3 regions of the Kitasatospora sp. NPDC090091 genome follow, and region 2 is predicted to be linked to each of the others. Evidence: riboswitches for the same ligand, from Rfam matches in the RefSeq annotation. Region 2 holds a riboswitch; each other region holds the start of a gene.
What was found. A riboswitch is a leader RNA that binds a small molecule or an ion and turns the genes downstream of it on or off. The one in region 2 is predicted to bind cyclic di-AMP.
Positions count from the first base shown of each region.

Region 1 (3,761 bases), on a different contig from region 2:
CCTCGCCCTTCACCCTGGTGGTCACCCTGCCCGAGGGCGTGACGCCGGAGGGCCCGTTCTACCCCGAGAACTGCTATCCGTTCCAGAACGGCCACCGGGTGCGCTGCAGCTTCCCGGCCGGCCTGCCGAGGTTCCAGAGCGCAACGGCCCGGATCCCGGTCCGGCTGGCCCCGACCGTCCCGGCGCCGAGCACGCTGACCGGGGGCTGGGTCGCGGTGCGCGGCGACGACGACAAGAACGAGGCCGACAACAAGCAGCCGTTCGAGATCGGCGTCGTCCGGACCACCTGAGCCGCGCCGCCCGGCGCAGCGACGCGCCGTGGCGCCGCGAACGCAGCGACGCCGGAGCGCCGGCCCTCGTGCGGAGAGGGCGGCGGCTCCGGCGTCGCGGCGTCACGGCCGTGGTGCGTGCTCCGGTCAGCGGTAGACGCGGAGGTAGTCCGCGGCGAAGGTGATCGGGGCCGTGCCCTGCGGCGCGGGGTGGTACTGCCCGGCGCTGAGCGACAGGTTCAGGATCGGGTAGGCCGACCAGCCGGCGCCGACGCCCTTGCCGTCCGAGAAGACCTTCACCCCGTTGATGTACCAGTCCACCGAGGTGGCGCCGTACTGGGTGCCGACGGTGACCCACTGGTCGTGCGCGATGGACTTCGCGTCGGTGACGTACTTGTAGCCCGGGTTGATGTGGTTGGTCAGCTCCAGCAGGTTCGCGTTGTCCGCGTGGTACTCGAAGCTGTCGATCTCGCCGTGGTTGCCGCTGGTGCCGTTCCACGTCCACAGCGCCGGCCAGGCGCCGGTGCCCGCGGGGAGCTTGACCCGGGTCTCGATGTAGTCGCCGGTCTTCACCTTGAAGCCCTCGGTGGAGTACTCGGTGGTGAGCAGGCCGGTGTCCCAGGCCTTCTTGCCGTTCTCCAGCGCGTGGGTGCTCGGCCGGGCGGTGAAGGTGGCGACACCGCCGGAGACGCCGACGTTGTCCTTGTTCAGCCAGTCGAGCTTGTTGTCGTCCGGGTTGTGGTCGCCGTAGTGGTACGAGCTGCTCCGGTCGGCCGTCCAGCGGGAGCCCAGGGCGAGGCTGTCGAACTCGTCGGACCAGGTCAGCTTCTTCCCGGCGACGGGCGCCGCGGTGGCCGGGCTGCTCGGGGCGGCGGTCGCGGTGGGCGCCGGCGTGGGCGTCGCGGTGGGCGTCGCGGTGGGGGCGGGGCTCGGGGTGGCGGTGGCCGCGGAGACCACCAGCTGCCGCGACGGCAGGTTGTGCCAGGCGCCGCCGAGGTCCTGCCAGAAGCCGAACTGGGTGTAGGTGCCGGCCGGCAGCGTGCGCGAACCGGTGGTGATCGACAGGCCGCTCGGGCATATCTGCACGTTGGCGACGTTGCCCGGGAAGTCGAGGTTGTGTCCGGCCGCGTCGCGCACCCCGACACCGACCGTCTTCGCCGTGAAGCAGGCCGAGGAGTGGACGGTCAGCGAGGCGGTGGTGGCCTTGCCCGCGACCATGGTGGCGGGGGTCAGCTTGTCCTGGGTGACGGTCGGCGTGGTCGCCGCGTGCGCACCGGTGACCGCCGGGAGGCCGAGCAGGCCGGCGCCGCCGACGGCGAGCGCGCCGGTGACGGCGAAGGCCGCGTTGCGGCCGCGGCGGGAGGGTCGGGCATGGCGCGGCGCACCGCGCCGGGCAGGCTTCTGCATGGCAGTGTCCTCTGCGACGCCTGCGAGGTGAGCTGTCGGGTTCGGGCTGAGGTTGCCCGGCCGCCCGTGGAGCGGCTTCACCCCTAGCCGGCCGAGCGCGGGGAGCGCACAGGCCGGCACTACCTTGGGTCCCCCGCTCCCGTCCGCTGTGGTGCTCGGTTACCGGCCGGCGGGTGGACAGGACTCGGCGTCCCGACGGCGGGGGTCCGCGAAGCGGACGTCCGAGCAGGCTAGGCAGCCCCTCCGGGACGCGACAACTCGGCGGGGTCGGTTGTCGCGCAGCTCACATCCGGGCCGCGGCCGGCCCCGCCGGAGTTGATCAAGTCGCGGGCGCCGGTGATCAGTTGCCCGGCCGCTCGGCCGGCCGCGGCCGGTTCAGCCGAGCCAGGCGTCGACCTGCGACATCGCCTCCGGGGACCAGGCCAGCTCCAGGTGGTTGAGCCCGTCCAGCAACCGGGTGCCGCCGACCGTGGCGATGCCGGTGGTGTCCAGCGCACTCCTGGTGAAGACGATGCCGTCGCTCGGCCCGCGGTTCTCGTTCAGGACACCGGGGATGTCGGCCGAGCCGCCCGCCAGCAGATAGGTGCGGACCGCCGCCGGGACGCCCGCCCGCTGCAGCGGCCCGATCAGCGAGCCGGCGTCGATCGCCGCCTGGATGCCCTGGCCGGAGGTGTAGAAGCCCTGGCCGCCGTAGTACGTCGTCCACCAGTCCTGCGCCGTCCCGTCCACCCCGTAGGCGCCGTCCCAGCGGGCGAGCAGCTGGCGCTGGCCCGGGTAGCAGTCGTGGCCGCCGGACGGCAGCACGCCGAGGCAGGGCTGCGCCGTGTACGTCCCGTAGCAGGTCATGTACAGGTGCGGCGAGGGGGCGTTGGCGGTGCCCCCGCAGGCCGGCCAGGTGGCCAGGGAGAACGCCCAGCCGTGGGCGTAGACGTAGTCCAGGCCGCCGTTCGGGCCGCCGACGGTCACCAGTCGGCGGACGTCGCCTGCGTACGCCCGCCCCCAGGCCGGGCGGACGGAGGAGACGTAGGCGCGGGCCGCCACCTCGCCCTTGCTCCAGGCGACCACGTCCACCTGGGGCACGCCCAGCCGGGCGCGGATCAGGGCGACGGCGTCCCCGACCGCCTGGGCCTGGAGCAGGTTGTCGCCGTGCTTGTGGGCGAAGCCGATCGCGAACACCCGGTGGCCGGTCGCGGCGAGGTACTGGGCCAGCCCGGTGGACGGGCAGCCGGCCGGGCCGGTGGCGCCGCAGCTGCCGCTCTCGCCGGGGTCGGCCCAGGCGCGGTCGGCGTTGTCGTTGGCGCCGTGGACGAGCAGGACGGGCGTGGTGCGGCTGCCGGTGTCCCAGCCGGCGGCGGAGTAGAGCAGGAACCGGCCGGAGAACGGCTGGCGGACCCCGCCGAAGTAGGTGAGGCGGGCGCCGTCCTGGTCGCCGCGGCCGCCGGGCGGGTACTGCTCGGCGGGGAAGCCGGGGGTGGTGTCGAGGTAGCGCTCGACCTTGGCCCAGCCGTTGGCCGGGGCGGGGAAGGTCGCCTCCAGGGCCACGCCTGCGGTCACGGCGGGAGCCCCGGCGGGGGCGGGGACAGTGGGGGCGGCCCCGGCGGGAGCGGGCGGCGCTGCCAGGAGGAACAGGGTGAGCGCGAGCAGCGCGGCGAGGGCGGCGGGTACGCGGTGCGCGGTCGGGGTCCGGTGGGCGGTCGGGGTCCGGTGGGCGGCGGGCATCCGGTGGCGGGTGGTCCGGCGGGTCCTCGCTCGGGTGGTGCGGGTGCTGGGCATCGGCGGCTCCGTGGTCGGACTGGGCCGGGCCCACGCCCCGGTGGGCCGGCGCCAGCACGGTACGGCCGGGCCGCCCGGGCGCCCATGTGCCCGGGTCACACCCGGTGCGCGGCCGGGGTGGCGCCCCGCGCCGTGGCGGGGTGTCGGCAAGTACGTCGCGGAGGTCACCTCGTCGGATAGGTTGGAGGTCCGTCCGCGGCCGCGTGCCGACCGGCCCCTGCACCGCGGTGGACCGGTCCACTCGGACCGCGTGCACAGCACCACCCAGCACAGCACAGCACCGCCCAGCACAGCACCGCAGGCACGACACCG
Region 1 covers NZ_JBIVDY010000007.1:237,317-241,077, forward strand. Annotated here, with positions in the region: gene ACIPSC_RS14730 (hypothetical protein) at 1-290, shown strand, start outside; gene ACIPSC_RS14735 (family 16 glycosylhydrolase) at 417-1,676, opposite strand; cyclic di-AMP (ydaO/yuaA leader) riboswitch at 1,679-1,840, opposite strand; gene ACIPSC_RS14740 (esterase/lipase family protein) at 2,052-3,449, opposite strand.
Region 1: another riboswitch for cyclic di-AMP. It lies ahead of ACIPSC_RS14735 (family 16 glycosylhydrolase); the one in region 2 lies ahead of ACIPSC_RS21100 (peptidoglycan DD-metalloendopeptidase family protein).

Region 2 (3,761 bases):
TCCCGTGACCAGCAGCCCGGCGCAGATCAGCATCGCGGTGTGGAAGGCGGCGTCCACCGAGGAGGGCACCCGGTAGGCATCGCCGCTGAGGCCGGCCAGCGCGGGCAGCGCGGCGACCGCGAGCAGGCCGGCCGCGCGGGCGGCGGCGTTGTTGACCCCGCTGGCGATGCCCGCGTGCCGGACGTCCACCGCGGCCAGCACCGTCGCGGTGAGCGGTGCGACCAGCAGCACCATGCCGAAACCCATCACCGTGACGGCCGGCAGTACGTCCGTCCAGTACGAGGCGCCGGGCCCGATCCGCAGCATCAGCAGGACCCCGGCCGCGCAGAGCAGCGGCCCGACGGTCAGCGGCAGCCGGGGGCCGATCCGCTTGCCGAGCCGGCCGGCCCGGGCGGAGAGCGCGAGCATCAGGACGGTGATCGGGACCAGCGCCAGTCCGGAGACCAACGGGGAGAAGCCGGAGACGATCTGCAGCTGCACGACCAGCAGGAAGAACACCCCGCTGAAGGCGGCGTAGACGCAGAGGGTGACGAGGTTCACCGAGGTGAACAGCCGGGAGGAGAAGAGGCCGAGCGGCAGCATCGGCTCAGGGGTGCGGCGCTCGACCACGATGAAGGTCGCGCCGAGCAGCAGACCCGCCACGCCGGTGATCCAGACGCCGGGGGAGAGCCCGTCGCCGGCCGCGGTCAGCGCGTAGGTGACAGAGCCCAGGGCCAGGGCGGCCAGCACCGCGCCGAGCACGTCGAAGCGCCCGGTCGCACTCTCGTCCCGGCTCTCCGGCACGTGCCGGGAGGCCACCGCGACCACCAGGGCGGCCAGCGGGACGTTCAGCAGGAAGATCCACCGCCAGCCCGGACCGTCCACCAGCCAGCCGCCGACGAAGGGGCCGACCGCGGCCGACACCCCGCCGAGGCCGGACCAGAGGCCGACCGCCGCCGAGCGGTCCTCCGGGTGGAAGACGGCCTGGAGCATCGCCAGCGACCCGGGGGTGAGCAGTGCCCCGCCGATGCCCTGGACGGCGCGGGCGGCGATCAGCACTTCGATGGTGGGTGCGGCGGCGCAGGCCGCCGAGGCGGCGGCGAACCAGACCACGCCGAGCAGGAAGACCCGGCGCCGGCCGTAGCGGTCGCCGAGTGCGCCGCCGAGCAGGATCAGCCCCGCCAGGGTGAGCAGATAGGCGTTCAGCGTCCATTGCAGGGCGGCGAGCGGGGCGCCGAGGTCGGCGCCGATCCGGGGCAGGGCGACGTTCACCACGGTGCCGTCGAGCATCGCCATGCTGGAGCCGAGCACCGTCGCCAGTAGTACCCAGCGCCCCTGCGCGGTGCTCAGGCGCAGGGTGCCGGCCTCGGAAGTGGCCACGGCCCGATCGTCCGCCCCCCGGGGCCCGAGTGACAAGGGTCACCGGGGGTGTGTCGGCGGCTGGCTTTCCGTGAGTGATCGTGTGCGGACGGCCGACGAAATAGGCGGAGTGTCGCGGATCAGTGGCGCGCCGTAAATGGATTGTGCACGTACTGTGCAGCGGATCATCCGGAGCGTCACGGTGGTGCGCGCGGAATTGCCCGATTCGGGAGATCGACATTGCTTCGCTCGAACGGATGGGCTTTAGTTCAGCGACCGCCCGGCGTCAGCCCGGGTGGCCACCGGGTGGAACGCCTAGTCCTGCCGCTGCCCGGTGGTACGAACTGAACTCTGTACGGCAGGAGCGGGGGACCCACAGGTAAGTCGCCGGACCGGAATTCGCGGTCCGGCTTGGGGTGAAGCCGCCTATGCGGCCGGGCAACTCCAGCCCGAACCCGACAGCTCACCTCGCAGGCGTCGGAGAGGAACTCTTCCATGCCCGCACAGGCCCGTCGTATCGCCCTGCCCCGTGCCGCCCGCATCGGTATCGCCACCGCCGTCACCGGCGCCGCGTTCGCCCTCCCGCTGGTGACCACCATCAGCGCCCAGGCCCACACCGCCCCGGCCGCGAAGCCGCAGCAGACCGCCACCTGGACCGGCGCCACCAGCGTCGACGCCGCCCCGGCCGCCGCCGCGCAGCCGGCCGCCGAGGCCGCCGCTCCGGCCGCCGCCCCGGTCGAGGAGAGCTACAAGGTCGTCAGCGGCGACACCCTGTCGAAGATCGCCAACGCCAAGGACGTCCAGGGTGGTTGGAAGGCGCTGTACGAGCACAACCGCTCGGTCGTCGGCTCCAACCCGAACCTGATCTTCCCGGGCCAGAAGCTGGCCCTGGGCACCAAGGCCGCCGCTCCGGCCGAGGCCGCCAAGCCGGCCGCCCCCGCCGCCAAGCCGCAGGTCTCGCACGACTCCGCGAAGCCCGCCGCCCCGGCGCAGGCGCCGAAGCCGGTCCAGGCCGCGAAGCCGGCCGCCCCCGCCCCCAAGCCGGCCCAGGCCCCGGCCGCCAAGCCGGCCGCCCCGGCCGCGAAGCCGGCCACCACCCCGGCCCCGGCCGCCGTGGCCTCCACCTCCGGTTTCGTCGCCCCGCTGGCCAACCCGAAGCTCGGCACCGCCTACGGCGTCGCCGGCTCGATGTGGGCCTCCGGCCACCACACCGGCGCCGACTTCGTCGCGGCCACCGGCACCCCGCTGCGCGCCGTTGGGGCCGGCACCGTGGTCAAGGCCGGCAACGGCGGCGCCTACGGCAACGAGGTCGAGATCAAGCTCGCCGACGGCAAGTACGCCCAGTACGCGCACCTGTCCTCGATCGGCGTGAAGGTCGGCCAGGCCGTCACCGCCGGCCAGCAGATCGGCCTCTCCGGTGCGACCGGCAACGTGACCGGCCCGCACCTGCACTTCGAGATCCGCACCGGCTCGGAGTACGGCTCGGACATCGACCCGATCGCCTACCTGCGGGCGCACGGCGTCGCCATCTGACCCGGTCCACAACCGAGTTCAGACCACCGCCAGGTGCGGGGCGAACGAACTCCCGGGATGGTCATGTCGGGTGACCGCTCGACCGGGTGATCGCCGCACCAGTGGCGGACACGGGCGCGGGACACGCCCAGGCCGGCCCGGCTCGCGAGACCTCCCTCGCGAGCCGGGCCGGCCGCTTTCGTTTCCGTGGCGCTTCCGCCGGCCCCGGCGTGGTCCCGGCGTCCGGTCAAGTCGCCTTCCCGGCAGGCCTGTCAGTCCGCTCCGGTCAGGCCCGGCGGGCGGGCAGGCCGGTCTGGGCGGCGGTCAGCAGCCGGTGCATCTGCTCGCCGAACTCCTCGGTGTCGCGGGCCGGTTCGGGGAAGACCAGGCGGACGTCGCGGTGGCCGTGCGGGTGGTCCAGGCGCAGCACCAGGCCGTGGCGGTCGAGTGCGAGCGGGCGGATCTCCGGCCGCTCGGCGAGGAGTTGGGGGTCGAGCAGCCGGGTGAGCGCGGCGAGCGCGTCGGGGTGGTCGTCGATGAGGTGGGTGAGCAGGCCGGCCTCGTAGCGGGCGAGCGGGTCGGGTGCGGCGAGGGCGAGGTCGGCGCCGGTGAGCGCGCTGGTGCCGTACGGGGTGGCGAGGACGGCGTGGGCGACGTCCAGGTGCAGGTGGACGCTGAGGCCGTCGTCGGCGAGGTGGGCGAGCCGGAGCCGGCCGGCCAGGGTGAGCCGGCCGCGGATGCGGTCGCGGACCGCGACCGGTGCGATGTCGGTGACGTCCAGGACGACGGCCAGTCCCTCGGTCTCGCCGGTCGCGGCGAGGGTGAGTCCGGAGTCGAGCGGGGCGCTCAGACGGAGCCGGGAGCCGTGCACCGAGACCGGGGTGTCGAGGTCGTGGTGCTCGCCGAGGGCT
Region 2 covers NZ_JBIVDY010000011.1:278,351-282,111, reverse strand. Annotated here, with positions in the region: gene ACIPSC_RS21105 (MFS transporter) at 1-1,359, opposite strand, end outside; cyclic di-AMP (ydaO/yuaA leader) riboswitch at 1,671-1,828, shown strand; gene ACIPSC_RS21100 (peptidoglycan DD-metalloendopeptidase family protein) at 1,834-2,871, shown strand; gene ACIPSC_RS21095 (DUF2470 domain-containing protein) at 3,137-3,761, opposite strand, start outside.

Region 3 (3,761 bases), on a different contig from region 2:
GCTGGAAGCCGGCCCGGGTGAGCACCCGCGCGGAGGCCTCGTTGGCCGGGTCCACCCGGGCGGCCAGCCGGTGCAGGCGCAGCGCGCCGAAGGCGAAGTCGCAGAGCAGGGCGGTGATCTCGCCGGCGTAACCGTTGCCCCAGGTGTCCCGGCGCAGCGCGTAGCCGAGGTCGGCGGAGCGGTGGTCGCCGAGGGTGAGGGCGGCGTTGCCGATCGGGGTGGCGTCGGCCGGGTCGTCGGCGTCCGCGCGCCGGGTGACGGCCAGTCGGTAGACGGTCCGCTCCTCCCGCAGGGCCTCCTCCAGGTACTGCTCGATCTGGTCGGCGCAGTCCACCAGATCACGCGGTTCGAAGGGGAGGTAGCGGGTGGCCTCCGGATCGCCGAAGACGGCGTGCAGCGCGTCGACGTCTCCGGGGGTGTGGTGGAACTCCCGGAGGGCGAGGCGGGGGCCGGTGAGGCGGACGGGGACCATGGAGGCAGACCCTACCCGCGCTTTCCGGTTACCGTAAGTGACATGGAAGACGATGACCTGCGGCTCGCCCCGCACACCAGGGCCGCCGAGCTGCTCGCCTGGGCGGAGGCCGAGGGCCGCGCGCCGGTGGCCGAGGCCCCGCTGCGGACGGTGCTGGCGCTGCTGGAGCTGGGTGAGGGCAGGATGCGCGACGGCTGGCCGGAGCTGACCTCGGACGCCGTGGAGCAGCTGCTCCACGAGCGGCTCCACCTCTACGTGCAGCCCGACCCGGAGCAGGACCCGCTGGCGTACGGCGAGGCGGTGCGACTGCTGATCGACCACCAGCGGGCTTCGAAGCGGCTGAACGCCAAGCGGCAGGAGCGGCTGCACGCGGAGGCCGAGTGGCAGGGCGAGGTGGCGGCCGGCCTGCTCCGCCGGGCCGATCTGGTGACCTGGCCGCGGCTGTACGCGCTGCTGCTGCACGCGTACGGGGTGGACGTCACCGACGAGGCCGCGGTGTTCGACTGGCTGTCGGGGTTCCGGGAGCTGGCCGAGGAGGACCGGCGGGCCGCGTTCGAGGCGCTGGCGGAGGCCGGCTGGCTGGACGAGGCGGACCCCGCGGGCTGGGGTCCGGGCCGGGTGCTCTCGGTCGGGATGGCCACCGACGGCGCGCGGCGGCTGCTGGAGCACGGGCTGATGCGGCGCAGCTACCGCAACCTGGCGGAGCTGACGGCGCTGGGCCGGCCGATGCCGGACGAGCTGTCCGGGGACTTCGGGGCGTTCGAGGAGGCGGCGGAGTCCGCCGCGCTGGACCTGTTCGGCTCGTGGACGGTGCCGGGGCTGCCGCGGCTGCTGGTGGCGGAGTTCCCGGAGCTGGCCCCGGAGCCGGGCCAGCAGGAGATCGACGCCTACCTGGCCGGTCTGCCGGCCGAACAGGACGCGGCGGAGCAGGACGCGGCGGAGCAGGACCTCACGGAGCAGGACGCGGCCGAGCAGAAGCGCACCGAGTAGCGCGGACGGCGCGCGGAGACGGAAAGGCGCCCCGGCCGGTACATCGGTACCGGCCGGGGCGCCTTCGTCGTGCCGCCCTCACGGGGCGGCCGCCCCCGGGGGGCGAACCGTCAGGGGGTGACGCCGCGCTGCTCGAACCAGCTCTCCGGGTCGACCGGGGCGCCGCCGTCGGGGCGCACCTCCAGGTGCAGGTGCGGGCCGGTGACGTTGCCGGTGGCGCCGACCTTGCCGAGCTGCTGGCCGGGGACGACCTTGCCGGAGCCCTTGATGATCGAGGAGAGGTGGCAGTACCAGATCTCGGTGCCGTCGGGCAGCGTCTCGACGATCCGGTAGCCGTACGAGCCGGCCCAGCCGGCCGAGGTGATGGTGCCCTGGCCGACCGCGTACACCGGGGTGCCGGTGTCGGCGGCGAAGTCCAGTCCGGTGTGCAGGTGGGCCCAGTAGGAGGCGCTCTGGCCGTAGTGGGCGGAGAGGCGGTAGTCGCGCACCGGCAGGTTGATCGCGGCGAGCTTGGCCTTCTCGGCCGCCTCGGCGGCGCGCTTGGCCTCCTGCTGCTGGACGGCGCGCTTGGTCTCGGCCTCCTTGGCGGCCTGCAGGCGGGCGGTCTCCTCGGCGGCGGTGCGCTGGCTGTCGGCCTGCTGCTGGATCCGGGCGGCGAGCGCGAGGCCCGGGTCCGCGGAGAGCGCGACCGGGGCCTCGTCCGGCGCCTCGACGGCGGGCGCGGCGGCCGGGGTGGCGGAGGCGAAACCGGTGGCGCCCAGGGTGGCGGCGACGGCGGTGACGCCGAGCAGCGGGGCGGTCCCGCGGGTCTGACGCGGCATCCGGTGGCGGTTGGTCTCGGCGGGCTGCGGGGCGGCCTCGTCGTCGGACCCGCCGTACTCGCCCAGGTGGGCGGGCGGCCACGGGTGGTCGAGCAGCTGGGTGCCGGCGGAGGAGCCGGGCAGATGTGCCGGAGAGTGCGTCGACGCCACGGAGGCGCGCTCCTTTCCTTCCTTCGCGCCTACCGGGTTAGCTGACGGGTTCGGAGCAGGAAGGTCTCCTACGGCTGGGCCTGGGCCCGGCCGATTCACCCCAAGGAACGTGGTTCCCCGGCTCCCTGGCCTGCCCGGAGGCCGGCCGGCGGGATTAGGCGACGGCGCACGGTGCCGTCTGGGTACGGCGTTGCGGACCGCGCTGCGTTATCAAACGTTAATCCTAGGAGCCCCCGATTCCAAGCCGTCCGCATGGGACGACAGGACACAGCTCGGACACTACGCGATCCGGTGGGCGATTTGGGGCGTTTGACGACAACTGACACTACCGAACGTGATAGGACGTCAACGAACGACCCCGTGTTTGAGTACTTCTACTCATGTGGACCTCGTTCGACGGCGCGCATCCTGGCGCCATGAACGCACCGATGCAGTCACGCACCACGGCCGCGTACTACGTCCAGGCCGTGCTCTCCTTCACCCTCTCCGCCGGCGCCCTCGCGATCGGCATCGCCTACCTCCCGGTGGGCGCCTGGACCCGCGCCTTCCTCGGGGTCGGCCTGCTCTACACCGTCACCTCCGCCTTCACCCTGGCCAAGGTCGTCCGGGACCGGCAGGAGACCAACGAGATCGTCACCCGGGTCGACCAGGCCCGGCTGGAGAAGCTGCTCGCCGAGCACGACCCGTTCAAGGTCGAGGGCGCCTGAGCCGACAGGCCGGGAGAGCGGCAGACCCCCGGACGCGCCAGGGCCGGGGCCCGGGCCGGGACGCGCGACAGGCTGACGCCGATAGCTTGACGGCTAAGGCTATTAGCCTTAGCTTTATGGGTGTCGGCAGCGCCCGCCGACACCCCGTCCCGGCGGACCGCGGAGGCCCTCATGACCGGCACCAGCACCCCCACCACGCTGTTCCTCGACGTCCCCGGCGGCCGGCTGGCCTACGACGACACCGTGCAGGGCGACGGCCTGCCCGTCGTCCTGCTCCCCGGGATGCTCGACAGCCGGGCCGCCTACCGGCACCTGCGCCCGCTGCTGACCGCGGCCGGCCGCCGGGTGATCACCATGGACCTGCGCGGCTTCGGCGAGTCCTCGATCGCCTGGGACGACTACTCGCCGGCCGCCATCGCCACCGACGTGCTCGCCCTGCTCGACCACCTCGGCATCGAGCGGGCCGTGCTGGCCGGCAACTCCTACACCGGCGCCACCGTGGTCAAGGCCGCCGGGGACGCGCCCGAGCGGGTCGCCGGGATCGTCCTGCTGGACGCCTTCGTCGAGAACCTGCCGCCGACCGCCCTGCAGCGCGCGATGTTCGGCGTGATGGGCACCCTG
Region 3 covers NZ_JBIVDY010000002.1:572,103-575,863, reverse strand. Annotated here, with positions in the region: gene ACIPSC_RS05610 (GNAT family N-acetyltransferase) at 1-472, opposite strand, end outside; gene ACIPSC_RS05605 (hypothetical protein) at 515-1,462, shown strand; gene ACIPSC_RS05600 (M23 family metallopeptidase) at 1,573-2,433, opposite strand; cyclic di-AMP (ydaO/yuaA leader) riboswitch at 2,446-2,604, opposite strand; gene ACIPSC_RS05595 (YiaA/YiaB family inner membrane protein) at 2,850-3,140, shown strand; gene ACIPSC_RS05590 (alpha/beta fold hydrolase) at 3,312-3,761, shown strand, end outside.
Region 3: another riboswitch for cyclic di-AMP. It lies ahead of ACIPSC_RS05600 (M23 family metallopeptidase); the one in region 2 lies ahead of ACIPSC_RS21100 (peptidoglycan DD-metalloendopeptidase family protein).